Regions from separate parts of the Nostoc edaphicum CCNP1411 genome, predicted to be linked through region 2. Evidence: riboswitches for the same ligand, from Rfam matches in the RefSeq annotation. Region 2 holds a riboswitch; each other region holds the start of a gene.

Region 1 (10,233 bases), 360 kb from region 2:
CAGTTTCGGGAATGCCATAGCAATACTCAAACTGCTGTGATTATGCTGACAGGACAAGCGGATGAAATTACTGCTGTCCGGGCGATGAAAAGTGGTGTGCAAGATTATCTGGTTAAAAAGAAACTTACACCTGAAGTTCTTCAAGGTGCAATTCATCATGCCATTGAACGGATGGATTTGACTCGACAGTTAGAACAAAGTCGAGAACAACAACAACTGATTGCTGCGATCGCTTTACGGATTCGTCAGTCTCTCAAATTAGAAGAGATTCTGCATACCACAGCTACAGAAGTGCGGCAGTTTCTCAAAGCAGATAGAGTAGTTATCTATCAATTTCAGCCGGATATGAGCGGCACAATTAAGGCGGAGTCAGTGCTTCCAGGTTGGACTGTGGCTTTGGGGCAGCAGATTTTGGACACCTGCTTTCAAAAGGGAGCCGGAAGTGACTATCGTCAAGGGAAAAAACGAGCAATCGACGATATTTATCAAGCTGGTTTAACGAATTGTCATTTGCAACTTCTAGAACAATTTGAAGTCAAAGCTAATCTGGTAGTACCTATTTTGGTCAAAGAGCAATTATGGGGATTATTAATTGCTCACCAATGTAGTGCGCCTCGTCATTGGCAATCTGTAGAACTAGATTTGTTGGATCAACTAGCGGTGCAAATAGCGATCGCCATTCAACAGGGAAGTGCATATCAGCAATTAGAGGCAGAACTGGCAGAACGCCAACGGACACAAGCAGCCCTAAAAGCCAGCGAAGAGAAACTCAAACTTACCCTGAGTTTTGCTGGTATTGGCTATTGGGAATGGAACCCAATCACCCATCAAATATTTGCTAGCGAGAATGCAATTCGCTGTTTTGGTTCGGATCTGAGTGATGTGAACTGGACTTATGAAAAGTGGCTCAATCAATTATATCCAGAGGATCAAAAATGGGTTGAGCCGGAACTGAGGCAAGCGATCGCCACCCAAACCGATTATGCTGTGGAATACCGAGTTGTCTGGCAAGATGGCAGCATTCACTGGGTATCGGCAAAAGGACGGGGAGTTTATGACGCAACCGGAAAACTGCTGCGCATGCTGGGCGTGCTGATAGATATTACAGAACGCAAGCTCTCAGAGGAGGAGCGGCGGCGGGCCCAAATGCTGCGAATTGAATTACATCTTTTGGAGCAGATTCTTGAAGTCGGGCTAGCAGGTTACTGGGATTGGAATATTCCGGGCAATCAGGAGTACTTGAGCTTAACCTTCAAGCAGATGTTCGGCTATGAAGATCATGAGTTGCCAAATACACCAGAGAGCTGGCAAAGCTTGGTTTTTCCAGAGGATTTACCGGGTGTTCTGGAACTTTTCGAGCAACACGTCCAAAGTCGCGGACAAATCCCCTTTTACAATGAGGTGAGATATCGACATAAGGATGGTTCTACCGTTTGGGTAATTTGTTCTGGTCGCGTCATTGCGTGGGATCGAGACGGCAATCCCCTGCGAATGATTGGTTGCCATATTAACATTACACAGCGCAAACAGGCAGAAGCTCAATTATTAGCGATCGCTAATTTGCAGCAAGCCATTTTAGATGGTACTGACTATGCGATTATTTTTAATAACTCAAATGGCATCCAAACCTTCAATGCAGCCGCTCAGAAAATGTTGGGCTACACAGCAGATGAAGTTGTTCGGCAAATAAATCCAACTACATTTCACGACCCGGAAGAACTCAACCAACGAGCAGCAGAACTCTCGTTGAAATTGGGTAGGGAAATTGCACCTGGTAGGGAATTTTTTACTATCGTCACTCAAGACGGAAGCACCTATGAAAACGAATGGACTTACATTCGTAAAGATGGCTCGCGGTTCCCTGTATTTCTGTCAGTAAAAATTCTCCAGGATCTAGAAGGAAACAATATCGGCTTTCTGGGTATTGCCAAAGATATTACCCAGCAAAAACAAATAGAGACAGCCCTTCGAGATAGCGAACTCCGTTATGCAAATTTGGCAGAAGCGGCTCCTGTAGCTATTTTCCGGCTGGATGCCCTTGGTAACTGCATCTATGCTAATGACCGCTGGAGTGAGATGACTGGTAGACCAACACAGGAAGCATTGGGGGTGGGATGGATACAGGCTTTGCACCCAGAAGACGCCGAGCGTTTGGGGAGGGAATGGTCTCTAAAATTTGAGCAAGGACATGTTAACCCAAGGGAATTTTATCAGAGTGAGGGCAGGCATCTACGCCCAGATGGCAGCATCAACTGGTTTTATGTCCAAGTGCTACCCGAAATTAACACCAACGACACCATTATTGGCTACATCGGCACACTGACAGATATCAGCGATCATAAACTTGCTGAAGAACAGTTGCATCACCTATCCGAACGGCTAACCATAGCCATCCGCTCTGGAGGATTTGGTATTTGGGAATATGATTTCGTCCAAGCAAGGCAGATTTGGGACGATCGGATGTACGAACTGTATGGAGTGAGTAAAACTGATTTTAACGGTTCTTTTGATGCTTGGTTTAACTGCCTATACCCGGAAGATCGCCCTTATCTGCTGGAAACTATGGAGCAAGTTATCCAAGGAAATCAAGAATATAATGTCGAGTTCCGCATCGTTCAACCAAGTGGAGAAATTCGTTTCCTCAAAGGCTACGGTATTCTCAAACGTGACCAGCAGGGTGAACTTGTACGGATGATTGGGGTTAACTATGATATTAGCGATCGCAAACAAGCCGAACAAGAACTCATCCACAACAGGGATTTACGAGAAGCAATTTTTAACGAATCTGCTGATGCCATCTTTCTGGTTGATCCACAAACCCTGCTCACCCTGGATTGCAATCGGCAGGCAGTGGAACTGTTTGAGGCGGTTGACAAAGCTGAATTAGTCAGTATCAATGGTCAGACACTCCAACTGCGTCCATTCACTGCCAGCGAAACAGATGCGATCGTCAGAGATATGCAGTCAAAAGGTGTATGGAGCCGAGAGATTGAATATATTACTCTTCAGGGTAAGATTTTCTGGGGAAACATCGCAGCCAAGACGATTACTGTAGCCGGACGTACCATGAATCTAGTCCGGATCGCTGATATCAGCGAACGGAAAGAGGCACAAGAGGCATTGGCGAAATATGCCCATGAGGTCGAAGATTTGTACGATAATGCTCCCTGTGGCTACTATTCCCTCGACAGCGAAGGCCGATTGCTTAAGGTCAACGAGACTGAACTGCAATGGTTGGGTTATACCCGTGAAGAAATGATTGGCCAAACCCTGGTAAATTTTTTAACCCAAGCCAGTCGCTTGTCCTTCGAGCAAAACTATCCTCGCTTCAAAAAACAGGGTTCGTTGAAGGATTTGGAACTTGACATGGTTTGTAAAGATGGCACAGTTTTCCCGGTGCTGGTAAGCGCTACTGCTGTCAAGGATGCTGAGGGAAACTATCTATACAGCCGCACCACCCTATTTGATATCCGCGAACGCAAACAAACCGCGCAAGAACTGGAAGAATCACGCAAAATGCTGCAAACGGTACTAGATACATTTCCGCAACGTGTTTTCTGGAAAGACCGCCAATCGCGGTTTATTGGTTGCAATCCAGCATTTATCCGCCATTCTCAACTGACAACTGATGAGATTATCGGCAAGACCGATTTTGAATTACCTTGGGCAAAGTTGGCACACCTCTACTGTACAGACGATATGATGGTGATGACCACTCGAATACCTAAACTAGGCTATGAGGAGCCATTTGAAGGGGCTAATGGCGAACAACTCTGGCTACGAACGAATAAAGTTCCCCTGACCAATAGCGCAGGAGAGGTGATTGGCATACTGGTATCTCATGAAGATATCACAGAACGCAAACAAGCCGAAGCACAATTACGGCAAACGAATGAGCAGCTTGCTAACGCAAATATGGAACTTGCCCGCGCCACTCGCCTCAAAGACGAATTTCTCGCAAACATGAGCCATGAACTACGAACACCTCTCAATGCAATTTTGGGGATGTCAGAGGGCTTACAAGAAAGTGTCTTCGGCTCCATTAATGAAAGACAAGTAAAAGCGATCGCTACTATTGAGCGCAGTGGTAGACATTTGCTAGAACTAATCAACGACATTCTAGACTTGTCTAAAATCGAATCTGGCAAACTGGAACTGCAATTGAGTGATGTTTCTGTCAGGAGCCTCTGTGATACCAGTATTGCCTTTGTTAAACAGATGGCTTTGAAAAAGAATATTCATCTTATTACTCATATTTCTGAGCATATTGACAGCATCCAAGTAGACGATCGCCGCCTGCGTCAAGTACTGATTAACCTGCTGAGTAACGCTGTCAAGTTCACACCAGACGGCGGATCTGTAACGCTAGAAGTCCGGCTGGAAGGGGAGGGGGGCACAGGGGAAGAGAGGCAGGGGGAGCAGGGGAGGCAGGGGAAGCAGGGGGAAAATTCCTCTCCTCTGCACCCTTCCCCCTGCCCCTCTGCCTCATCTCCCTTGTCCCCCTCATCCTCCCCAAACCTCTGCTTCCATATCATTGACACCGGCATCGGTATCGCCGCTGGAGAAATTGGCAAGCTGTTTCAGCCTTTTATCCAGCTTGACAGTAGCCTTAACCGTCAATACAGTGGCACTGGTCTAGGTTTGGCACTAGTACAAAAGATTGTAGCCCTACATGGAGGAACGGTCTTAGTTAGGAGTGAAGTTGGAGAGGGAAGTTGTTTTACCGTCTACATTCCCTACCATGCTAGCGACAATATGTCAACAACACAGGTAACTACTTTATTGCCCAGCTATCACTTACCTGCTGAGAATGCTCAAGTTTTAATTATAGAAGATTCTGTTGCGGCGGCTGACCAAATTACTCGCTACTTCAGCGAAATGGGAATGCAACCCATCATCTATCCCAAAGGTGAAGGAGCCGTAGAAGAAGTGCTGCGCGTTCAACCTGCTTTGATTATTCTGGATTTGCAACTACCGAACCTATCCGGTTGGGAGGTGCTCAATCAACTCAAGACCAACCCAAAAACCAAATATATTCCAGCGATCATCATTTCAGTTGTGGATGAGCGTAGCAAAGGACTAGCTCAGGGAGCGTTTGAATATCTGGTCAAACCCATTACCCGCACTCAACTTCAAACAACTATAGATAAACTACAACATTCTGCCCTTTCTAACCCACCAAATCTAATTGGCGTACCAGAAGCAGTTCTAGACACTCCTTTGATTTTGCTGGCAGAAGATAATCAAGCAAATATTGATACTATGTCCGGCTATCTTGAAGGTCGAGGATATCATCTGATTCTGGCAAACAATGGACAGCAAGCTATTGACCTTGTTAGAGTTCAACGCCCCGACTTAATTGTAATGGACATTCAAATGCCGGGAATGGATGGCTTGGAAGCAATGCGGCGTATCCGTAACGATCAGCAATTTGTGCATATTCCGATCATTGCACTAACGGCCTTAGCCATGCCTGGCGATCGCGAAACTTGTTTAGCCGCTGGAGCTAACGAATATTTGACCAAACCCGTAAAACTTAAACAGCTTGTAAGCACAATTCAACAACTCTTAAGCAGGTAACGGAAATTTTCGATGGATATTCAAACCTCTATTTTAGTGATCGACGATCAACCCGATAACTTTGACGTTGTTGAAACCTTACTGGATGGTGAAAACTACCAGCTTTACTACGCTCCTAGTGGTCAACAAGCTCTAAATCGCCTCGATAGTTTTCAGCCCGATCTGATTTTATTAGATGTGATGATGCCCGATCTTGATGGGATGGAAGTCTGCCGGCGCATCAAAGCCGATCCACAATGGCAAGCAGTGCCGATTATTATGGTGACAGCATTAACTGAGAAAGAAGATTTGGCTCGATGTCTGGCGACGGGTGCAGATGACTTCATTAGTAAACCCGTCAACGGTGTGGAATTACGAGCCAGAGTTAATTCCATGTTGCGGATTAAGCAGCAGTACGACAGTATGCAAGTATTGCTCAAGATGCGAGAAGACATGGTAAATATGATTGTGCACGATCTGCGAAATCCACTTACCACTATTATCTTAGGAGCAGAGATTCTTCGGTTGGCAGGTTTGTCACCGAAACAACAACAAGGAAAAGTCGATCAAATTTTACTTGCTGGACAACAACTACAATCGTTAATTGATAGTTTGCTGATTATGGCAAAGCTGGAATCTGGCAAAATGGTTCTCAACTACACAGAAGTGGATCTTTGTGCGCTATGTATATCAGTTGTAGAAGATATTGAGGCGATCGCTACTCAAAAAAACCTGACCCTGATACGTGAATTTCCCGAACCTGGTGGCATTGTTGTAGTAGATGCAGTGATCTTTCGTCGAGTGCTGGATAATTTGCTCTCCAATGCCATTAAGTTCTCCCCCTTCAATTCTCAAGTCATCCTCCGAGGAGAGTATTTGGCAGCAGGTGGTGCTAAAGTGCAAGTCGCTGATTCCGGTTCGGGAGTTCGTCAAGACTTACGGCAAATCATTTTCGAGAAGTATGAAATTGGAACTATGATGCCAGAAATTTCGCAAATTGGTTTAGGATTGGCTTTCTGCAAAATGGCGATCGAGGCACATTCCGGTACAATTACCATCGAAGATAATCATCCAAATGGTAGTATTTTTACTGTATTATTCAAAAATAAATAATTCACTTTAGTCTAAATTAATACTTGCCTCTGCGACTAGAAGTCGCGGCTACACATACAAAACCCGCCTACGCGGGTTATAAAACTCGATTTTCTGCTAGTCCACGTAGGTGGAATTAGCCTGTGTGGTAGCGAATTATATTCGCCCAAAACTTTTAAAACATCCTCTAATTAGAAATGACCTCTAAACTGTTTTAATAAACTACGCTTTGTAAAAGTCCCAGCCAAATAAATTTGGCACATTCGCTTATATCCCCCGGTTAGAAACACGGGGGCTTTACGCATCACGACTCGTAATGGTGATATAGTTACTCAAATCGGTTCTGATGGGAAGCAGCCATCGGACGCAAGGGGGAAAGTCCGGTGTAAATCCGGCGCTGTCCCGCAACTGTGAACCAAAATTAGGTGAGTCAGGATGCCCGCCGGTTAGAATCAATTCGTTTACATAAATCTGCGAGGTACAGATTCATGAAAAGAAAAAAACAGGCGTTAGTCAGTCTAACCCTGATGGGAGTTATCAGTTTTTATCTAGTCATTGGTTTACCCAAACCCGCCTACGCCATGCACATCATGGAAGGTTTTTTGCCAGTGCAGTGGGCAATTTTTTGGTGGATTGTGGCATTACCATTTTTTCTATTAGGATTGCGTAGTCTGACTCGCATTACCCAAGCTAACCCGGAATTGAAACTACTCCTGGGCTTGGCTGGTGCTTTTACTTTTGTGCTGTCAGCTTTGAAAATCCCTTCTGTCACAGGTAGCTGTTCTCACCCAACAGGGACAGGGTTAGGTGCGGTGCTGTTTGGCCCCCTTACTATGTCGGTTTTGGGTAGCTTAGTATTGTTGTTTCAAGCTTTGTTACTGGCGCATGGCGGCTTGACGACGTTGGGGGCAAATGCTTTTTCGATGGCGATCGCTGGCCCTTTCCTAGCTTACTGGATATATAATCTGACAATAAAGTTAGGTGGTAAACAACAAATCGCCATATTTTTAGCAGCTGCGATCGCAGATTTACTCACCTACATTATCACTTCCATCCAACTCGCCCTAGCTTTCCCCGCACCTGTTGGTGGGTTTATCGCTTCATTTACCAAGTTCGCCGGAATTTTTGCCATTACTCAAGTTCCCTTAGCAATTAGTGAAGGATTACTAACTGTGTTGGTGTGGAACTGGCTGCAATCTTATAATCCTCAAGAATTAGAATTGTTGAAATTAATCAAGCGAGGAAGTGGCAATGAGTCAATCTAAAAAAGGGTTGAGTAACTGGCTGTTGGTATTAGGAGTTATCGCTTTAGCAGTTGCACCGCTAATATTTGTGCGAGGTGGGGAGTTTTCCGGTGCTGATGGCAAAGCAGAAGAGGCTATTAATGAAATACAACCCGAATATAAACCCTGGTTTAAATCATTTTTTGAACCAGCTAGTGGGGAAATAGAAAGCTTATTATTTGCTTCGCAAGCGGCTTTGGGTGCGGGAGTAGTTGGTTATGCAATTGGATTGTATAAAGGACGTTCCCAACAACAAAAACCTAAAGAATGAGCCTACAACTAGACACTTTAGCTTATACCAATCGATTGCGAAGATTGCCACCAGAGCATAAACTAATTTTTGCATTTACTACTCTGGCTATTTCCCTGGCTAGCCATCCGCTAGTGCAAATATTGATGGCACTTTGGATGGGTATTTGGACAGTTATTTATGCAAGAATTCCCGCTGGTGTTTATTTTAAATTGTTAACATTTACCATAGTTTTTTGTTTGACAAGTTTGCCAGCACTTATGGTGAATGGAGTTACGATTAATGATTTGCCAAACGTACAATTAGATTCGTGGTATGGATTAACTCTCGGACATTTCTATATTTATATCAGTCATCATGGCAGTATTCAAGCATTAGGAATTTTAACCAGAGCATTAGCCTCTGTTTCTTGCTTATATTTTCTCATGTTAACCGTCCCTTTCACGGAGATATTACAAACTCTGCGTTACTTACGATTTCCAGTGCTTTTAACCGATTTGTTATTACTAATGTATCGGTTTATTTTCATCCTACTGAACACAGCCGAGGAATTATGGACGGCACAAAATTCCCGTGGTGGTTACCGTACTTGGCGTAGTGGAATGAAAAGTTTAGCACTACTAATTGGACAATTATTACAGCGAACCTTACAACGATATAGTCAGTTTTCTCTGGGATTGCAATCACGGGGTTTTGTGAGTGAATTTCGAGTTTGGCATCCCCGCCGCTATCGTCCCCAAGCGCGATATATCATCGAAGCAATTTGCGGCTGTGTAGGATTAATAGGATTAGAATTTTGGCGAAATGCAGGAATATTTACTTGAATTTGAGCAGGTATATTACACCTATCCAGGCGCACAAGAATCAGCTTTGAATGGTCTAACACTGAAGATTCCATCTGGTAAAAGGTGTGCGTTAATTGGGCAGAATGGTTGTGGTAAAACGACGCTATTTTTATTAGCTAACGGTCTTTATAAACCTGATTCTGGTATTGTACGTTGGCGTAATGAACCGTTAAGTTATAATCGCAATTATCTTAGTAACTTACGGCAGAAAGTTGGACTAGTATTTCAAGATCCAGAACAACAATTAGTAGCTTCTACTGTTGAAGAAGATATATCTTACGGTTTGTGTAATTTGGGTTTACCAGAGCCAGAAATTAAAGACCGAGTAGAGCAAGCATTAGTGGAATTTGAACTGACTGCTTTAGCAGAAAGACCAGTACATCATCTGAGTTTAGGACAAAAAAAGCGAGTTTCTATAGCAGATGTGATGGTATTACACCCGGAACTATTGGTGTTGGATGAGCCAACTGCATATTTAGATGTAAAACATACTCGTAACTTGATAGCGACTTTGAAAAGGATTCATCGAGATGGAACCACTTTGTTGATGGCAACCCATGATTTGGATTTAGTTTATCGTTGGGCAGATTGGGTTTTTGTCATGGATAAAGGGCAGCTGATGCTAGAAGGTAAACCACAACATGTATTTAGTCAGCGTACACTTTTAGAAGAGTTAGAGTTAGGCGTACCATTGATATATGAGATGTTATTTGATGGGCTATCTACTGAAGAGGAAGTAATTATAGAAAGAGTGCGACAGCGGATATTACAGCTATTTCGTAATTTTTCCTGATTAACATAGGATTTACGTAAAACTAAACGCCAACCTACACAGTTTAAGGTTTTTGGCGTTAACCCAAGCGTATTGAAATATAGGGTGGACAAAAATTTGCCCACCATATAACTAATTTACACCTCGCAGCTTGCGAGTATTATCAACTAAACTCTGAGCAAATTGATCAAATCTTTGAGATAGCTTCTCATCTAGTAGCTTGCCTTCAGGACTGAACGCACCCCAAGCTTGTCCAATCGCAATTTGTTCAGGGATTGCCCAACAATGCACCCATCTGGTAATTAACCGTAGTTCGTTCAGAGCATTACTATTAGACTGTCCACCTAAGACACTAATAAATCCTGCCACTTTATCTGACAGTTGATCAAAGCTCATCAAATCTAGAGCATTTTTGAGGACACCACTAACGCC
Region 2 (10,233 bases):
CTTTTTGGGTTATTAGGGGAATTTTAAATTTATACTTTTTGCTTAACATTATTAATTAAGTTTGTGGTAATAAAATAGTTTATGGTTAGGTAATATCTCTGGATGTAGTATTTTAATCAAATCAGATAAAACCATATCTGGGTTACTAATTCCGCCTTCCCAGTAATCATTACCTCCACTTTCATTAACACGAGCATTATTATTGTAAAGATTGCCTGTTTTCACAGCCTTAAAATCAGCATAGCGATTATCTTCAGCTACTAAATCCTTTAAATTCTTCCAAGATTGACTAAAATTCAACCAGTAGTCAGCATTGGCTGCACGTTCTAAAACAACTTCAAAAGATAAAGGTAAACTACCAGAGGATTTATCATCACTCCAGAGATAATCTGCTCCTGCATCAGCCAGATATTTGGCTACGTAACTTTTACCCCCAGGCATATACCAAGTTCCTTTAAAATTGAACCCAACAAATATAGTTGGACGATTTTTTACAGATTTAGCTTTTTCAGCTACTCGTGCATATTTATTGGCAATTTCACTAAATATTTTTTCTGCTTGTTCGTCTTTATTAAAAAACAAGGCAGTAAATTTTAACCATTCGCTTCTTCCCAGTGGTGTGTCTTCCATATATTCAGAATTTATCCCCACTTTCAAACCCGCCTCTGTGAGTTTAGTATAACTATCAGTTTGGGAATTTCCAGTACCAAAAGTTGTCACCAAGTCAGGATTTAATTCTAATAATTTTTCTATATCCACATTAGAATTATTCCCTACTTGTGCTATCTTTCCAGCTTTAATTCTCTCGACTACATCAGAAGTATTGACTTGTTTAGTATTACTAATACCAATCAGTTTATCAACTACACCTAATTTCGCTAGGTGGGGTAAATGAGTAGTAGATAGAGAAACTATGGAGTTAATAGGAACTGTAATTACCTGCGCTTGATTAAATTCTTTTGGTGTAGGAGTTCCACATTGGACTAAAACATATTGAAACTTTGTGTTGGCATTCTGCCAAGAATTTTTTATAGTGACTATTTTGTAGTGTTTATGATACTCTACTGCGAAGCCTGTTGCATGAGTAATCTTGATTTTATTAGGGAAGTAATCAGTATTGGGGTCATATTTTTGAATGCAGCCGTTATTATTGGTATTTGTAGATGTGTTCATTGGTGTAATATTGCAAGCAATAATTAAAGTGGCAATTAAGAAGAATTGGCATAAAAAAATAATGGGTTTTGAGTGAGGAAGTTTTACCAATTTCATGGGGTTTGAGGAAAGAGAATTTTTCTCATGCAGAGATGCAAAGGCGCAGAGAGTTAGAGAACAATACAGTTCAGTTAAGGCTACAACTCTTTGCCAAAGTCAATTTTTTTACGAACCGCAAAGGACGCAAAGAGAAGAAAGAAATGCTTAACTGAACCGTATTGAGTTAGAGAAGAAGAGAAAAGAAGATGAACTAAATAAAATCTGTTTTATGTCTTTGCGTGAGATTTGTAAAAATAGAAGTTATGGGGAATCTGGTGGATAGCAATGTTCAATAACTTTGTTACCTTTTAGCAAATGTTCATTGACAATAGTTTCAGCTACGCTTGAGTTAACGCGAGTGTACCAAGTTCTATCATCAGAATAAAATACTACTGGCCCTTGTTGGCAAACTTCCAAGCAGCCAGATGTTCTCACTTCTATATCTAAACCGGCATTTTCAACTGCTGATTTTAAAGCATCAAATGTGGGTTGCCATTTGCGTGAAGGAAGACAGCGAGTAGAAGTACAAACTGAGATATAAGAATGCTTCAGTGGATTTTTGCTAAACGGGATTGCTTGAATACCCAATACATAAATATCTCTTAATTCTTGATACAAAGCTAACTTTGATAAATCAGGTTTACCTTCTGGTAATAAATTTTCACCATCAACGAAAGGATTAGGTAATAAAATCGTCATCAATTGTTCATCTGCACCATTCCAAAATTGAATTCCCCAACTTCTGGGATGGCCTTCTGCATTAAACCGACGATAAAAAGCCGCACGACTAACTTGACGCTGCTTCCTGACTTCTACAGGGGTTCTACAAAGAGGCCCACCAAAATTAGTATCAATACACAAATGTAAATGCCAACCTTCTGTCGCTACCGTCAAATATCCATCGTAGAGAATACAAAGTTTTGGTGCAGCATTAAATTCTAATTCCAAAACACTACCTTGGACAATATGCCCCACCCCTACCTGTTGCCAATTCTGCTCAAATAAAGTGTAAAGTAACGATGACAAAACATCACTTCCACAATCAAAATATTCATACTCAATTGTTCCACCTGTAGACAACGCCTCAGTCACAACTTGATTTACTGGTGTAACCAAACAATTAAATTCACTCATCTTCAATTCTCCTGTGCGTGAAAAAACTCTTAACCTTAAAACCTAGAACTCAACCCAACCTGAAAAACCCTCCCCCCATCAGGAAAACCCGGAAACAACTGATAACGCTGGTTAAAGATATTATCTACACTACTTATAGGACTAATATTTGATTTCTGAAAAAGCTCCGTACATTTGAAGAGTCGCAAAATCAAAGGTAGTGTGCCGGATAAACCACTCAAACATCCATTTGAGATGTGAGAACGAAGGAATCAAGGCACAGAAACGCCGCACCCAGGTTTTAGCTTGTAACCAAATATCCTCAATTGGATTTTGTGACGGGCAATTAGGAGCAAAGCGGACGCAGTGAATTTTCCACTCCTCTTGAGACAAATCTTGGTTTACCTCGCCTAAAAAGTTTTGAACCAGATGTGAACGATGGTAAGAAGCACCATCCCAAAAAGAAGTAATCTTTGATTGGGGGACTGATCTAATAAATAACGTAGATAATCAATTGTATTTTCTGAGTTACCTGCGTTATACGCTTTTAGTAGTAAGCTTCCCTCCAGATAGTCAACTGCCCCGTAGTATGTCTGTTTGTCTCGTATATTAACAACTCTCACTGCTATTTCTTGGTCAGTTTTTCCCCAGACATACCCACTTAAATCTCCCCACATTAAATGACACTCATCAAGCAGCAATACTCTCAACTTTCCTTCTTCAATTTCCTGCCGATGCCTTGCCAATAGTGTTTCAATCTCTTTTTTTTTTGCAGCAACAGCGTCCTCGTCAGCTTTTGGATTTAAAGAAGTAGTTTTCTTCCAACTAATTCCTGCCGCATCAAATAAGTCATAATAGCTCCGCTTTGACTCATAAGTTACATCATATTCAAAAGCCAATTTATATTCGAGTTCACCAAGTTCCCAACATTCTTTTGTTTGCAACCAACTTAAAACTTCTTCTCGTTGTTGAGCAGTTAAGTAACTTTTTTTTCCCTTGTGGTTCAGGCGCAGTCCCGAAATTCCATCTTCCTCATAAGCTTGCTTCCAGCTTGTTATCGAACCCAGTGACACATCTAAAATTGTTTGAATTTCCTCATACTTGTAGCCTTGATAAACCAATTTGACTGCCAACGCTTTCCTCACCTCACGCGCATCTGGGCGATCATCTATAAATTCTTGTAGTTCTGCGATCGCGGCTTGTAGATGCTGGTTTATCATTGTTAGCTATTAGACAAATATTCTGTCCGTATTATCTCGTAGTTTTTTTCAGAAATCAAATATGATTCCTATATCAGTATCAAACTATCACTTAAAGGGACGCGCATTTTGAAATCTAAAGTAGTATAACCAGACAAAAACTCTGTATTATCGTTATTCGTTGGATACCCATTCAAAGAATTCATGAGCAATCCTAAATACCAACCTTGAGGATTTTCATAAGAAACACCCAAATTTAATTTATCCGCACCTGCAAAACGCAACTCTTTATCAACTTCCGCCGGATTAGAACTTTCTAAAATCCGTGGATCATTAGCTGTATAATTAGCAAAAGCATAGAAATTTTTCGCTATCTGTAAGTTTAAAGAAGCTTCAATTCCTGTAGTTCTAACCAGTCCGATATTTTCCAAAGTACCTGTATTGCCATTCACGGGTGGTGTCAACCGCTTAAAGGCAATTGTATCGGATACTGTGTTACTAAAGAACGTCAAACGTAATAAGCCTATATTACCTAACTTTTGGTCAATGCCAATATCAAAACTATCACCCTTTTCTGGTTTAAGTTCAGGATTACCAATATTAGTAGGATTATTGTTAAATAAATTGGCAATGGTTGGCGCTCGAAAGTTTCTGATGTAGTTTGCTCTGAGTGTTGTGGAGTCAGAGATTGCTAATTTTGTACCTACAGATGGTGATGTAAATGAGCCATTTACCAAGCTACTAAAATCTTGGCGTACTCCTAAATTGATACTGAAACTAGGAGTAAAATTATTTTCATATTTGGCGAAAATGGCTCCCTGACTAATACCGTTGTCGTAATTTTCTCTATTTACATTAGTGCCATAATTAAAGGTAGTATTACGCACATTTGCATTCCGGTAATCAAAGCCATAAACTAAAATCTGATTTTTGGTAAGATTCCAACTATGTGTGGTTTGAATACCGTAAGAAACTTGGTTAGAATCAAACCGATTTTGAGATGAAAGTGCACCACTACGGTTATCAAAACGAGTATTGAGAAAATCAGTATAAACTCTGGCTGTTAAAAGTGAATCATTCCCATTCCCTAATTTGGAATTCCAGGTTAAATCAGTGAGAACTTGGTCTGTGTATTTGCGATTATTGTCGGTGAGAGAATTGAAAAAACCTTGCCCAAATTGGGGTTCAGGAATTGCTACTCCTCCTGGTACTCCCTGTTCTTTGCTTAAGTATAGGCTTGAGAGACTTAAGGTATTGCGTGTTCCTAAATCTGCCTCTAGTTTGACATTGAAGTTGTTAAATAGAGCATCATTATTTGTTCTAGTTCCTGTAAAATTGGCTTCAGGAATTGTAAAAGGATAATTATTTTCTGCTTGGGTACGGTTGTAACCTACAACCCAAGAAATTGCACCTGCTTTCCCACTATTTTGAATACTTTGTTGGTTTAGTCCATAAGCACCAATATTAACTTTGGCTTCTGTTGTAATTTTCTCTGTGGGACGACGAGTGACAATATTAATTACCCCTCCTATCGCATCAGAACCATAAAGTGTTGAACCTCCTCCTGGTAACACTTCAACTCTTTCAATATTATTGGTGGTAAATTCTGAAAGGTCAAAACCACCGCCACCAAGATTATTAATCGGTCTACCATCAAGCAATATTAATACTTGACCGGTGTTAGAACCGCGAATAAATTGACCACTTTGGGCATTAACTTCTGTGCCAACTGTACCATCACCCAAGACACCAGGAAGAAATCGCAGTGCTTCTTTGACAGTTCTTGCACCTTGCGCTTCCATTTCTTCACCTGTAATCACGTAAACTGGACGGGTGGAATCTTTCACTGTCCCCTCGCGGCGAAAAGGTGAAAATACAGGTTCATTCAATAGCTTGTCGATGACTGTTAATTCAATATCGGGTTCTGTTTCTGTTGTGGAGGCTGGAGTATTTTCAGGTGTTACTTGTGCAACTGGTTGTAAGTCTCTTGCAGAACCTTCATACTTAGGAAACTCAGATATTTGTGCAACTTGATTAGCAATTGCTACATTTCCTCCACCGACCATCCCATAAATTGCGGTAAAAACGAAGATTTTTGAGAAAAATTCACAATAAGTAACTATGCGGGAAGTGGACATGAAACTCCTCGTTTTCAGTAAATGCAGGTATTTATTTGTGCTGTTGAATTTCTAAGATTTAGGGTTTAACTAGTACAGTACGGCGGAAATAAACCACCCATTCCCAATCAACAAAACCCTTACGCTGTCTTCATTTTTAATTTTTAATTTTTAATTTTTAATTCCGCCTTGCGGTACTAGCTTGCTACAATGCATTGCCATAGCTAAATCATGGTGGATACTATTTTGATAGCAAAAAGACTTTGTGGTATTCCTTATGGATACCCAAATTCCTATAAGACAACCAAAAATTAAGTGTCGTTACTAACAGCGAAGCGAATTAGTAAAACTTGCAGAGGGTACCGTCTTAAAACAGTATCTGTACCCATGAAATTTATTAATCAAATGTATCATCTGTGCCTCGCAGATAAATGTTTTGTGTCTAGAGTGAGTCGGCGGGCATTCTGACTAAGAGACACGTTATATTCGTCTCATTACAGCTGCGGGACAGCGCCGGATTTACACCGAACTTTCCCCCTTGCGCCTGATGGCTGCTCCCCATCAGAACCGACAGTTATGTGTCACATTACCATAATTACTGTCTATATGTAAATTCAGTCGATAATAATTTTAATTCTCCATATTACTTACTGGATATATAGGACTAGTATTTGATTTATGAAAAAATCTAAGTATATGTAGGGTGTGTTACGGCTTCCGTAACGCACCAAAATCTTCGGATGGTGCGTTAGCCTACGGCATAACACACCCTACTCAAATATTTTCAGAAATCAAATATGATTCCTATAGAATTATATTTGTGCTAGAGTTAACACTCATAAAATAAATACCATAACTATCAGGATAAGGTAATTTTTTCACACTCTAGATTTAATTTTGTCCAGAGTATTACAGTCATAAGAGGTAGTACAAGGCTTTAATTTTGCTATTAAAGCTCTATACATAGCAATGGGGAAAAAGCGGTAAAACTAGAAAGCTTGTTTTTGCTTTTGGATGAGTCTCATTGTGTTTTTGCTCCTGTTAAAAGGGTGTGCGGAAGTTGGAATTTTGCCCATTCTTTGCGTACAGTGTGGTAACATTGCGGTGGTGTAATTGGTAAATTAGTTAAATAGAAAAACCCAGCCTGATTACCGTATTCCAACAAAAATACAATATCTTTTTGGGGATTATACTTATCTACAGCTTCAAGAATATGAGCATTCATGAAGTGTCTTTGCAACAGTACGGTATCTGGTGCTGTTAACCAAGCATTTAAGAAAGCTGCGAGATTTTTACGCGGGATAAAATGCGCTTTAAATGTTTCACCAGCCATACTTAAATGCGGAGAATTGGTACTGCAAATTACGACACCACGTTCTCCTCCTAAATAACCGATCCAAGCGTTGTAAGCAATTGCTAATATATTGGTGGCGATAAAAGCTTGTTGCCAATCTTGGGTGTTTATTTCTGTGGTCATTTTCAATTAAACTCCTTTAGATAACTGCCAAAGTTGAACGGAATAACACAGATGGTTTTCAAAAATAGTATGCGCTGCTAACCCCTCGACAACCGACCTTTCCAGCCAACGCTTAAATGCCCAACGACCGAGTGTGTATAATGGTGGGAATGCGTTCGGCGTTTCGCCGTAGAGCTTTGCTATCACCACAACATCAGCAATATATTTATCTGAAACTTCTAAACACAAAACTGTAAAAGAGTGAGGGAAGAGAGAAAAACTCTTCCCATATTCCCTGCTTTTGGGAAGATGAAAAACTCAGGAAATTAGATTCTAGGGTAGGCTATTCCGCAGACGGCGTAAACAATTTATCGATGCAGCACAATCACAACCAAACATAGCTACAGCAGCATCACTTTCTGCATCCGTAACCCCAAGCAGAGCCTTTTCGCTGTCATCCGATGTAACATCAATCTCTGCTACACCTTTTTGCAAATGAGATAATTCTTCAGCATGAGCGCAGAAAAACTTACCGAGTTTCGGATGTCTTACACAAGCTTTTTGGTCTGATGCTGATACTGGTCTAGTAGCAGCATTAGGACGGTCTACTGGTTGCGGATTTACTGGTTCACCAGCTGTGGTGACTTTACTGGTCATTACCAATGATGCTAGGGACATCAAAGCTGCTGATTTGGTAGTTAAAGTTATTAAAACTTTCTTCATGCAATTGTCCTAGAAGGAGGTTGACAATTAAGGTTAATGTTCTCTCAGCTTGGTAGGGGAATGATGTTTTCTAAAAACCTGCATACTCGAAGCAATTCACCCATAATATACACCAGAAAATAAATTGCTATCTGAGATTCACAGATTCTTGAAAAAATAGTTGCAAAAAATCCAAGTAAAATCTTTTATTTTTCACTTTGTATCTCTTACATTGATTTATTTCCCAAACAGGAGATTTTCCTGTTTTATATACTTAATACATAGCTACTTGCTAGAGAGATAGCAATCGATTATACTCCAACTTTAAAAAGTGCAACTATATATGTTGATATCCTGTATATCTTCTAGGGCATTAGGCTTGGTTTAAATTCTGACCAGCGATTGCAAACTTGTTCGTAGCAATCGGGTGGAGTAATTTTTAGTTGGTGTAAAAAATTCACCTCAAATTGAGGATCTGCCTTTAGCACCAAAAGAATATCTTGATGGGGATTGTATGTTGCGATCGCAGGTAAAATTGATGAAATCATAGGGGAGCAGATTGATTGCGATATAAATCCGCCATCCTGAAACGATCGCAAGTAAAACCCAATCAAATCAGAGGGTAGAAATTGCAGGGTGAAGGGAACTGTATCAACACTTGTATTTGTAGGGTGAGTAACTTTAGTATCTACATCACAAATGACAACTCCCCGCCCAAATGACTGAAATCCTTTCCATCCTGTGTAACCAATTACCAGTAGATTATTATGAATAAAGTTGTTTTGCCAGTAGCCGAAATTTCCTTGCCAAACACTATTAGATGGTCGCATCGACTTCCTCCTCCAACACAATTGACTCAATGCGAACCTGCTCAAGCTCCCGTCCAATCAATACTAATCGCGTTTGACGGGGTTCCTGGGGTTGCCAAGGACGATCATAAAAGTAGTCAAATCGATTACCAACCCCCTGTAATACCAGACGCATGGCTTTGTTGGGAACTGCTACAAATCCCTTAATTCGATAAATTTCTTGCTGTTGCACTAATGTTTGCAAGCGTTTGACTAAGACAGTCGGCTCAAATGCTTGGTCTAACAGTAGTTGCACTGCATTAATTCCTTCATCATGTTCGTGGTCTTCTTCAGTATCGTGGTGACTGGGACGACTATCTAAGTTGTCTTCTACCGCAGCGTTGAAACCGAGTAACAAATCGCCACTGATTTTACCGTCCTGGCAAGGAATGACTTTTACACCAGGGGATAAGTTCTGCTTTAACCACTCCTGTACTCTAACTTGCGTTGGGAAATCAACGCGATCGCTCTTAGTCAGCAATACTAGGTCAGCACAAGCCAGCTGATCTTCAAACAGTTCCTCAATGGGTGTTTCGTGTTCTAGGCTAGAGTCAGCTTGTCTCTGTGCTAAGAGGGCTGCTAAATCACCTACATATTGATTAGTTGCTAAAGCTTCACAGTCCACCACAGTGATTACGCTGTCTACTGTAGCGCCTGTGCGAATCTCCGGCCAACGAAATGCTTGCACTAATGGTTTTGGCAGTGCTAGTCCAGAGGTTTCAATCAACATACAGTCTAGGCTGGCGCGTCGCTTCAGTAATTCTTGCATCGCTGGTAAGAATTCTTCTTGCACTGTACAGCACAGACAACCGTTGGTGAGTTCAACAATCAATATTACTGTTAGAGTCTTCTTCATCGTCACAAACTCGGCAATCACGTAAAAGTTCGCCATCAATTCCGATTTCTCCAAATTCATTCACCAAAACAGCAATGCGTCGTCCCTCATTGTTTTGGAGTAAATGGCGAATTAACGTTGTTTTGCCTGCGCCTAGAAATCCTGTAATTACTGTGACGGGAATTTTTTGCATATTAGAAAGTATCTTGTTTGTTGATTAATCTTGCAATGTGTAGGAAGTTGTTCAAACCACAGATATCCCTCTGCGCTAACCTTCCCTACGGGACGCTCCGCGAATGCGTCCCTCTGCGTTTAAATTTCAATCCTCAATTCCCCACGATTTTACGCAAATCAGTACTTAGTTAAAGTTATGTCGGATTGGCTACCTAATCAAGCTTGAGGGAGTTTGTTTGGCAAAGTTTCTATCGCTCAATTCTGTACTACCGTTCGCCCGTACAGCGCGGAACATTCCAAATCGGCACAGGCCTGCACCAAACGCCAAACGCATCAGCAAAAACGTCGGCATCTCACGCAGAGATTTAATGAAACTAGATAGACCAAAACGCACCAATCCCTGTGGTCGAGCAACTCCTTGCCAGATGGAGTCTAGCCAAGAAGGAAGCGTTTGTTCTGTCCAGTCTGCCGTAATTACCTCCCCTTCGACTAATTCTGTCTCTGCTAAAAGTTCGGAAAAGCCTTCAATACTGGAAAA
Region 3 (10,233 bases), on a different replicon from region 2:
CAGCATCAATGTCCCTTGCTCAGGAACGAGGTGCGTATCCTGCTTTTGTGGGTAGTGAATGGAGCAAGGGACATTTAATCGGAGCAAAACCTGTGCAATGGTTTTTGCAACACGCTAGTCTTCCAGAACGCTTCGCAAAATTGAGTCAGGATATCAAACAACATGGTATTCGCAATTCACACATTACAGCGATCGCACCCAACACTTCTTCATCTTTAGTTCAGGGTTGTACAGCCAGTGTTTTACCCGTTTACAGCAAATTCTTCTATGAAAAGTGGGCAAAGGGTTCAGTACCGATCGCACCGCCTTACATTCGGGATAATCTATGGTTCTATGTCGAAAATAAGACACTAGATCAGAAAAAAGTGGTGCGGGCGATCGCCACAATCCAACAATGGATTGATACAGGAATTTCGATGGAACTACTGTTTAATCTCAACGCTGGAGTTTATTTCCCCGACGAACCAGAGCGTTCTCTCACCGCTCTTGATATTTTTGAAACCATAATGCTGGCTTGGGAATTGGGTTGTAAAGCAATCTACTATATTCGCACTGTCCAGAAAGACAGTTTTAAAGAATCGAACGAGCAATGTGTTGCTTGTGCAAGCTAACTAGGGAGTAGGGAGTAGGGAGTAGGGAGTAGGGATTAAGAAAGCTTTGCTTTCAAGGATTTTTGTAAACCTCGAAGCATTCGTTGTATTTCGTCAGTTTTGGTTAGGATTTCTTGGAGTTTAAGATTGGTTATGTATTCCAATTGTTCGGCTAAAATGAGTTGGGTTTCAAGTTCCGCCAAAGAACCGAGAGCGATCGCAATAAATCGAAGGAATTCTTGTGTTGAATCTCTAGCATGACCTTCTGCCAAATTTGATGGGATTGATACCGCCGCCCGTTGCATTTGGCTACTCAAACCATATGTTTCAGACTTAGGAAAATCTCGTGTTAATAGATAAACTTGCTTGGTCAAGCTTATACCCAACTGCCAAACTTTTAAATCCCGATAACTATTAATTGCCATAGATGCTAAATCAGTGTATGTATCTTTTTTAATCCTACTCCCCACTCCCCACTCCCTACTCCCCACTCCCTACTCCCTACTCCCTACTAAAAGATGTACCAACCAAGACAATCATTAATGCCGATTAATCCCGTTTTCAATCCGAACGGAAATGATGATACAGGAAACCGTTTGATATGGTTCGGAGAGACTACGAACTTAATGCAATTAAACGACGTTCGCTATTCGTGGGCTGTGTCTCTCTACCGTCAAATGCGAGAGAACTTTTGGATTCCCGAAAAAATAGACATTACTCAAGATGTAACAGATTACGTCAATCTCACGCCTGGAGAACGACGTGCATTTGATGGCATCCTTAGTTACCTGACGTTTCTCGATTCAGTGCAAACCTGTAATGTGCCTCACATCAAAAACAGCGTGACAGCACCAGAAATTGCATTGTGCATGGCAGAACAAATTTCTCAAGAGGCGATGCACAATCAGTCTTATCAATACATTATTGAGACGGTGATTCCCAGCGATCGCCGTACACACGTCTATGATTTTTGGCGGAGCGATCGCATTCTCAAAGCTAGATGTGAATTTATCGCTGGGTTATACCAAAAGTATGTCGATAAGCCGACACTAGAAAATTATTTCGTATCGCTGTTGGCGGATTATTTGTTGGAAGGGTTGTATTTCTACAATGGGTTTATATTTTTCTACAATCTGTCATCACGGATGCTCATGTCTGGGAGTGCCGATATCTTTAGAATGATTAACCGAGATGAACTCTCCCATGTGCGGCTGTATCAAAAATTGATTCCAGAAGCGATGCAAGTTTTCCCCCACAGCCGCGAACAAATTTATGAAATGTTTGCCCTAGCTGTTGAGCATGAATGCAAGTGGACAGGACATATTGTCGGAGATGATATTCTGGGTATTACGGCAAACAGTACAGAACAGTACACAAAATATCTGGCAAATGCTCGTTTAAAGGCGATCGGTTTAGATCCATTATGGACAGAAGCTATCTACAAGAAAAGCCCTTATGCTCACTTGGAGCGTTTCTCAGATACTAAAAAAGAAGCTCACACGAAGGCAAACTTCTTTGAGGCGAGTGTCACCAGTTATGTTATGTCTTCTAGTATTGAAGGTTGGGATGATTTCTAAAAAGGGGTCTAGCAACCCCAATGTACCCGACCGCCGAGAGATGATTTTTAACGAGGGAGTAGGGTATTTTCAATATCCTCCCTACTCCCCACTCCCCACTCCCTACTCCCTGTTTTGGTGATTGGGAACGTTAAGTCGCTTAGTCTTAGGATGGTGGCAATCACCACTCTTTGAATTTTTGCTATGTTTAAACATGACCAAGGCATAATCTAAGATTGTGCCTTGGTCGAGAATACAATGTCGATAATTTCAACTATGAACTACCGAAACTACATTACGATTGAACCAAATAAACGCGGTGGTAAACCTTGTGTACGCGGCTTGCGAATTACGGTTTATGAAGTGCTTGAGTACTTGGCTTCCGAGATGACCGAAGCAGAAATTCTCGACGATTTTCCCGATCTGACGCGAGAAGATTTAAAAGCTTGCATTGCTTATGCTGCTGACCGTGAGCGTCGGTTTATGACCGCTCCATTATCTGCATGAAATTACTTTTTGATGAAAACTTGTCACCTAAGTTACCAAGCCGTTTGAGCGATCTTTTCCCAAATTCGCTTCATGTTCGAGATGTGGGCATGAAAGCAACGATCGACCCAATAGTTTGGGATTATGCAAAAGACAATAATTTGATGATTGTCTCAAAAGATGCAGATATGCACGACCTGAGCTTAGTATTTGGGAACCCACCGAAAGTTATTTGGCTTCGCGCTGGAAACTGTTCAACATTACAAGTTGAAAATTTGCTACGTCAGAATTTTAACGCGATCAAGTTATTTTATGAAGATGAAAATTTATCGTTGCTTGCTTTATCATAATGCACCGATGGCTTTGGATCTCTTCCCAGGGTTTATTACAAATGGAGAAAACATAATGGCGATCGCCGTAGACATGTCTATGATTTTTGGCGGAGCGATGCCTGCGGCGGGCTACGCCTACGCATTCTTAAAGAACACGGAAAAATTCTGTATAATATCCAAATAGGTTTGTTATCAAGAAAATTTCTGTATATTCTGACAGGATTTGTCTGTAATGCTTAATATATCTTTATCTAGAAAAAGATTATACGGGAAGTTTCCGTATAATAAATAATTAGGACTCATCTGAGCATGAGTAAGTGAGGGAAAAATCTTAGTGGTGAGCTAATTTATGACTATTGATTGGGTTAAAGATGAAATCGTAAAAAAGTATTCCTGCGTTGAGCAAATTGTCTATGCTGGAAGTTTAAATACTTTACTTAATGAATGCCATCAATACCTGAACCTATACGAGACTTTATGCGCTCAGGTACTAAATTTAAATAAACCCTTTCTTTCTAACGAAATTCAAATTGCCGAAGCAATCTACTACACCACCCAATCAGATTATGAGAGAAAATTATTAAATCATACATACTATAGAGGAAATTGTTCTGCATTCAGTAATGTTTTCCGAAGCATTCTAACTAGATTTCGAGATGAGGCTATTCAGGAATCAGCCTTAAGAAAACTAAGAGGATTGACTTTAAAGCATATAATAGATAGTTTACGGCTTATTAATCATTATCAAGGCAGTGTTGGAAAAAATGAGTTATTTAATAATATATATCTAACTAATAATCCTGATTTTAGTATTTACTATGACACGTGCGATCAAATTATTTTTGGTGAAGCAAATTTTGACGACTATTCTGACCAGAGTGAAGTTACTCCTGCTTTAATTCGCGTCATGATAGAGCTTCGACTTAAGTGGAGCATGGGAATCTCTGGATACATGGTTAGTCAAAAACCAGGCAATATGAGTGATTTTCTTGAAGTTTATCGCTCCTTTGTGAATCAGCAAAAAGTGATTATTGATCCTAGATTTGACATCATTAAGAGGATTTACGAATGGGGAAATATTTATATACATACAGGAACTCGATCTTATACTTGGTTGACGGGATTTGCAGTAAATATTTTGAAGCCTCTTTTCTATGGTGAGACACACCGTTTGTCGGGAGTAAGAGTTGAATCTCTAGCTACAATCTATGAATTTTGGGATGAACTGAAAAATCACTACATTAATCGTTCGCATGACAAAAGAGTCGATGTCAGGATTTTTCCATATACGCCAGGTTTTATTTGCACCGACAAAACTTTTAGCTCAATTCCATGTAAGAACCACTATGCAATCTATGAAGATGTGATGCTAAAATCAGGACTTTATAAAGCTATTGCTGCATATAATATGAAATGTATACTTGGGGAAGGAATTTCAGCAATTGGTAATGCACTTTATGAGCGTGTACGAAACAGCTACATATCTCTACGAGAACATGAAATTAGAGAAAGAGCTTACTATGTATGGTTGAAGAGAGATATGCCATTATGGGATGCTGACCGTGACTGGTACTGCGCTATTGAAGACGATATTGCCTATCTGCCCAAACCAGCTTGAATGTTGAACCTATGTCTAAGAAGCGCGTGTACACGGAACGGAGATTTACGCTATCGATTATGATGCAAAAAATATAGTCGTCCGGTGACGCACCAACCGTTAGCTGGCTCCGTTTTGGTCAGTTGAGGCGGTGGTTTCAGGGTGATTTGTTGGTAGCGCGATCGCCCAGCAAGCTCTTTGCTGAGACAGGCGTGTTTGGAGGGCGATCGCTCGCTGTGTTGCAAGGCATGAGGGATCGGTGACGTGGCAAGCTAACAAGTCATTGGAGCGGACAAGGAAACGTTGCTGGCTCCGTTTAAGTGTGATCGTTGCCGCTCAATTTGGTCGTTAAGTCATCACAAACCTATTTAATCCTGTACGTAGTCTTGTCCTGTCACCAAAGCCAATTCTGCTCGCATAAACTCACGCCCCAAGTAAGCCGCATGATCCAATCGGCTGACTGGAAAAGGTTTTGTTGACTCAAACAGTTGAATGCAAATTTCTTTAGCAGTTCTTCCAGTAAATAGGGCAGTTGGTTGTCGTTCCACTTTGACGGTTGCAGGAATCGGCTTTCCGGTTTCTGGATCGATAGCCAATCCTTGCTCGTTAACTTCATTGGTAAAATGTTTCGCACAGATCAAGCCTGCTCCCCGATCTAAGTAGATAATAAAATAACCTGCCGGATCGAGTTCTAAAAATCGCTTGGATAGTTTGTAGTCAATTGCTGCGATTGTTTCCACTGTCGTTATCATCATTTTTAAACTCCAAAACAAAAAGCACCGCTCTAAACGCCAAGAGAAGTCTGAGCTTCATATCTTCAGTGAATGCAGAGAAGAATAGTGTAGATATTGGGCATTACTGTTGAGTTCAACAATAAGCAAGAGAGCAAAAGTCTTAAAGCACTCTCAGACTAATGCCTGTGACTACTTTTACTGTTATTTCACAGTCACATTTGCTTCCTCCCGTAGAACTTTCGTGGCTTCCACCATGTTCTTTAAAGCCGGAATCACCTCTGACCATCGCCGAGTTTTCAAACCACAATCTGGATTTACCCAAATTTGTTTTACCGGTAAATTAGCAATTCCAGTCCGCAATTGTTGTAAAATCTGCTCAGTTGTCGGCACGACAGGACTATGAATATCGTAGACTCCATTACCAACTTGATGTGAGTAACCACCCTCTGTGATTTCTCGCAAAGTTTGATTGTTGCTGCGACTATTTTCAATTGAAATAACATCAGCATCTAACCGTTCGATATCCTTGATGATGTCACCAAATTCGCAGTAGCACATGTGGGTATGAATTTGCGTTTGGGGTTGGGCTACTGCTGTCGCCAAACGAAATGCATCTACAGCCCAAGATAGATATTCATTCCAGCGCTCAACCTTCAGGGGTAAACCCTCACGCAGCGCGGGTTCATCTACTTGAATTACCTTTGCACCAGCCGCTTCCAAATCCGCTACCTCATCCCGCAACGCTAAAGCAATTTGGAAAGCTTGTTCTGATTTGGAAATATCCATCCGGGGATAAGACCAATTTAAGATAGTTACAGGAGCCGTCAACATCCCTTTTACAGGTTTTTCCGTCAATGATTGAGCTACTTTAAACTCACGTACCGTCATTGGCGCAGTCCGAACCACGTCACCATAAATAATTGGTGGACGAACATAACGGCTACCGTAGCTTTGCACCCAACCATTTTCAGTGAAAGCGAAGCCTGATAACTGCTGTCCAAAAAATTCCACCATATCGGTGCGTTCAAATTCACCATGAACTAAAACATCTAATCCTAATTCCTCTTGTAGTTTAATGCTTTCAGCAATTTGAACATCAATTGCAGCTTCGTATTCTGACTGACTCAATTCACCCCGTTTGTAACGCATTCGGAGTTGGCGAACTTCAGAGGTTTGGGGAAAAGAACCAATTGTAGTTGTGGGGAACAGAGGAAGCGAAATTTGGGAATCAAGCCGCAATCCATAGGATAAGGAGCGCTGAAAATCATCAGTTTTTAAAGTTTTTAGTCTTTCTTGAACTGACTGATTTGCTGGATTAAACTCCTCGAACTTATTCCAGCTAGTCTCGATAATTTCTTGTTCTATTTTAGTATTTTCTCCTATTATTGTCCGAGCCAAGAAAACCACTTCTTGAAGTTTCTGTTCAGCAAAACTCAAGACATTACGTAGTGGTGATGGTAATCGTTTTTCTCGTTTGGCATCGTAGGGAACAAATTGTAAGGAAGCAGATGGTTGAATATGTAGAGATGTTCCATGTAAAGTCTCTACAATCTCTTGTAAAATGGGAATAACTTTCTCGGAACGAATTTGCCAAATATTTCTTGCGTCTATAATCCCTGCACCTAGTCGCTTATTTGGTGGGAAACCGTAGGTTTTGATTAACTCTAAGTTGCGTCCGCGTGTCAAGTCTAAGCTAATAGCAGCAACGGGTAAATCTATCACCCAAGGGTAAGTTTCACCCAAATCATCAAAATAAGTAACCAAGTGTAGGGGTATTCCAACTAACGAAAGTGATTGATAAACTTTATGAAAGTGTTCTTTCCAAGAATTAGCATCACCTAAAACAAGTGCAGGTTCATGTATTTGTACTTCTTCTACTCCCAGATTTTTTAATTCAGTGAGTAGGTTTATGTATAGCGGAATTAACTTTGATACTGCTTGCTGAATATTTAGTGATAGTTTGCTTAAGCGCAGCAGAGTACAGGGGCCAAGTACAATCGGAATTGCTCGTTTACCTAATATTTTTTGAGCGCGGCTAACTCGTTCTAAAAAGTCACTGAAATCAGATGGTAATGTTGATTCAGCAATTTCCGGGACAAGATAGTGATAGTTAGTATCAAACCACTTGGTCATTTCCAAGGCGGGAATTCCTTCTTTACCTCGTGCCATTGTAAAGTAGCGTTCTAAGCCAGAAAGCTGTTGAAATCTTTCAGGAATTAGCCCAAAACGAAATGTCCAGTCAAGTACATGATCGTAGAGAGTTGTGTCTCCAATTCCAATATAATCAATTCCGGCTTCAAGTTGGGTTTTCCAGTTAGATTCCTCGACTTTTTGTATGGTTTGCAGTAATGATTCGGACTCTATATTACCACTCCAAAATGCTTCTAGCGCTTTCTTTACTTCCCGGTTTTTACCAATGCGGGGATAGCCTAATGTTGCTGTTTGAATCTGCATTACTTTCTGTTCCTTTTAAGACTAATGATTTAGGTACTAGAGATTAAGAACTGGCAAATTTTACCCAGTCATCAATTAACAACAACTTATGTTTAATTTTGCCCACTTATTTAGTGGTGGAATCTTTGCTAAAATCCCTTTTTTCAAAGGTTCAGGTCGTTCTGACCAAGGTAATAAACCATCAGGCTTAGTATAATATTGAGTTGCACATTTCAATACAGCAGATGCACAGCCGTCAACTGGTAAATCGCCAAAGAGATAGGTTGATTTCCCTTCTGCTGTAAAGGCAATAACACAAGAATGGTTACAAGCACTCATACATTCAACTCCCTGAATGTGGAATTTATTTCGCAATTCCCAATCTTGTGCAAGTTGTTGAAGCTGTTGTATTAGTTGTTCACCTTTACTTTCACCAACTCGTTTACCGTTTTGCCACACGCTGTCACAAGTCGTGCAAACAAATAAAGTATGTTGTTTGTCGAGCATTAATTTTGAAGTTTGTAGAAAGAAGTCTGAATCGCAGATATGACAACTTTTTGCAGTCGTACAACTGCAACATAACGTGTCAATTTAGCAAAAATGATGTTACAAAAGCTTTCACGCCAACAAAAAACTAGCGCAAATGACAGTTGCACCAAAGGCTAATTGCAATGATCAATAAACTGCCTATAATTTCACAGCCATGAGTAGTCTGTGGAGTATCTCTGGCACTATGAGAACGTGAAACTGATGTATCGTTGAAATATTTATGGCAATATTCACCTGTACCTCGCAGATGGGTATGAGTTTACGTGTTGCTTTCGGCGGGCATTCTGACTCACAAGGCGAACCTTGATTACAGCTGCGGGACAGCGCCGGATTTACACCGGACTTTCCCCCTTGCGTCTGATGGCTGACTCCCAACAGAACCGAGTTGATATTTTCCTAACAATAGCATGATTATGAATTTAATCATACTTAAACTGACTGGTTCCAATAGCTACCATTTGTTAGTGGGACTGAGACAAAAACAACCAAAAAAGAACCTCAAATCTATATGCAGAAAGACTTTAACATCGTTTTGCTTAGTTTCTTAAGATATCTAAGTTTGGGCTATTTTTGAGCATAAGGTGTCTTTCTCTTACCCTGCATTGGTTTGAGGCTTGTTTTTCCCTCAAAAATGTTTAAGTCCCGCTAAATGCACTGTTACTAATCATTGATTCCTACAATTTAAAAGAAGTCTTGGTTATGTCCACCAAGACTTCGGATATATTTATTCAATTTAAAACCTGAAGCCAACTTTTTATCCCAAATTGCTGAAATAGATTGCCCAAAGAGTTCCTGTTACTCCCACAGCAATTAAAAGGTTAGTGAAAAACTTGCCTAATTCAGTTTCTTCTCCTAGTACTTTATCGTCTTGACCTGCACTGAAAAATAATGACCAGGCTTGGTTAACGTTAATTATTTCAAAGTTGTTGAAATCGGGGCGAAAAACAACGGGGCCAATTAAATCTTTTTTAGGGAAATCAAAATCAGTTTTCATAGCAATCCTCTGGTAATTTTCTATCGGTTAATTGAGTGAAATTCTTAAATATTCAGATTTAGTTACAGGTTTGTCAGCCATCCAATCAAGCCGTGTCCTGTGACAACTTCTAGAGCTATGAGTGAGACAAAACCAATCATCGCTAAACGTCCATTGAGTTTCTCGGCGTACTCGGTAAAACCTGCTCTTGGGGTTTTATCTACATAAACCTTTGGTTCAATTGCAAAGTTGTTGAGTTGACCAAGTTCGTTCATGGTAAAGCTTTTGCTTGTCATGTCTTTTTTCCTTTACTTGCTTATGTAACCAAATATAACACTATGTAAATATTTTTTACAAGTACTTGACAGAAACAAAGAATGTGGTTTTCCGTACTCAGCAGTTAGGTTTACCGTATGTGCGATCGCGTAGCGTCTCCTTTTTGGGCGATCGCCTCTGGCGGGTGCAAAGCACCATCGCGTAGCGTCTCGTACCCCTACTCTTAAGCAAACTACGCGCAGCGTCGACTACAGGAAAAGAGAAGCCATCGCACAAAGCCAAGCCAGACAGTTTGACAGCTTGTCATTTGACGACACCACCCATGAACAAGAGAATTGTTGAGGATGTCGAATAAGCTTTAATTGCAGAGGGAACATTGGGATGAAAAAGATTATTTCAGTATTGTTGCTGGGTGTAGCGATTTTCACTTTTGCCTTCAATAACCCAGCTTTAGCAGCAGACGCAGCCAGTGGAGCCAAAGTCTTTAGTGCCAATTGTGCTTCTTGTCACGCAGGTGGTAAAAACTTGGTTCAAGCCAACAAAACTTTGAAAAAAGATGCTTTAGAAAAGTTTGGGATGTACTCAGCAGAAGCGATTATCGCCCAAGTAACAAACGGTAAAAATGCTATGCCTGCCTTCAAAAGTCGTTTAAAACCAGAGCAAATTGAAAATGTAGCAGCGTATGTGCTGGGACAAGCAGACAAGGA

What was found. A riboswitch is a leader RNA that binds a small molecule or an ion and turns the genes downstream of it on or off. The one in region 2 is predicted to bind cobalamin.
Region 1: it holds a riboswitch for cobalamin, as region 2 does, so the genes downstream of both, HUN01_RS04495 (energy-coupling factor ABC transporter permease) here and HUN01_RS03015 (TonB-dependent receptor plug domain-containing protein) in region 2, are expected to answer to the same signal.
Region 3: it holds a riboswitch for cobalamin, as region 2 does, so the genes downstream of both, HUN01_RS02715 (DUF1636 domain-containing protein) here and HUN01_RS03015 (TonB-dependent receptor plug domain-containing protein) in region 2, are expected to answer to the same signal.

Annotation. Positions count from the first base shown of each region.
Region 1 is NZ_CP054698.1:409,230-419,462, forward strand. It holds gene HUN01_RS04485 (PAS domain S-box protein) at 1-5,580, shown strand, start outside; gene HUN01_RS04490 (hybrid sensor histidine kinase/response regulator) at 5,593-6,672, shown strand; cobalamin riboswitch at 6,973-7,112, shown strand; gene HUN01_RS04495 (energy-coupling factor ABC transporter permease) at 7,140-7,916, shown strand; gene HUN01_RS04500 (energy-coupling factor ABC transporter substrate-binding protein) at 7,903-8,205, shown strand; gene cbiQ (cobalt ECF transporter T component CbiQ) at 8,202-9,008, shown strand; gene HUN01_RS04510 (energy-coupling factor ABC transporter ATP-binding protein) at 8,989-9,822, shown strand; gene HUN01_RS04515 (NADPH-dependent FMN reductase) at 9,934-10,233, opposite strand, start outside.
Region 2 is NZ_CP054698.1:47,632-57,864, reverse strand. It holds gene HUN01_RS03035 (iron ABC transporter permease) at 1-49, opposite strand, end outside; gene HUN01_RS03030 (ABC transporter substrate-binding protein) at 52-1,269, opposite strand; gene HUN01_RS03025 ((2Fe-2S) ferredoxin domain-containing protein) at 1,513-2,385, opposite strand; partial or broken gene HUN01_RS03020 (IS630 family transposase) at 2,527-3,560, opposite strand; gene HUN01_RS03015 (TonB-dependent receptor plug domain-containing protein) at 3,653-5,629, opposite strand; cobalamin riboswitch at 6,118-6,267, opposite strand; gene HUN01_RS03010 (hypothetical protein) at 6,702-7,157, opposite strand; gene HUN01_RS03005 (hypothetical protein) at 7,470-7,859, opposite strand; gene HUN01_RS03000 (hypothetical protein) at 8,204-8,668, opposite strand; partial or broken gene cobW (cobalamin biosynthesis protein CobW) at 8,655-9,714, opposite strand; gene HUN01_RS02990 (methyltransferase domain-containing protein) at 9,904-10,233, opposite strand, start outside.
Region 3 is NZ_CP054697.1:250,158-260,390, reverse strand. It holds gene HUN01_RS02760 (ribonucleotide reductase N-terminal alpha domain-containing protein) at 1-611, shown strand, start outside; gene HUN01_RS02755 (four helix bundle protein) at 647-1,015, opposite strand; gene HUN01_RS02750 (ribonucleotide-diphosphate reductase subunit beta) at 1,109-2,167, shown strand; gene HUN01_RS02745 (DUF433 domain-containing protein) at 2,423-2,653, shown strand; gene HUN01_RS02740 (DUF5615 family PIN-like protein) at 2,650-2,982, shown strand; gene HUN01_RS02735 (DUF2934 domain-containing protein) at 3,314-4,582, shown strand; gene HUN01_RS02730 (hypothetical protein) at 4,633-4,806, opposite strand; gene HUN01_RS02725 (DUF4346 domain-containing protein) at 4,930-5,313, opposite strand; gene metE (5-methyltetrahydropteroyltriglutamate--homocysteine S-methyltransferase) at 5,497-7,749, opposite strand; gene HUN01_RS02715 (DUF1636 domain-containing protein) at 7,825-8,235, opposite strand; cobalamin riboswitch at 8,535-8,677, opposite strand; gene HUN01_RS02710 (hypothetical protein) at 9,032-9,271, opposite strand; gene HUN01_RS02705 (high light inducible protein) at 9,334-9,546, opposite strand; gene petJ (cytochrome c6 PetJ) at 9,908-10,233, shown strand, end outside.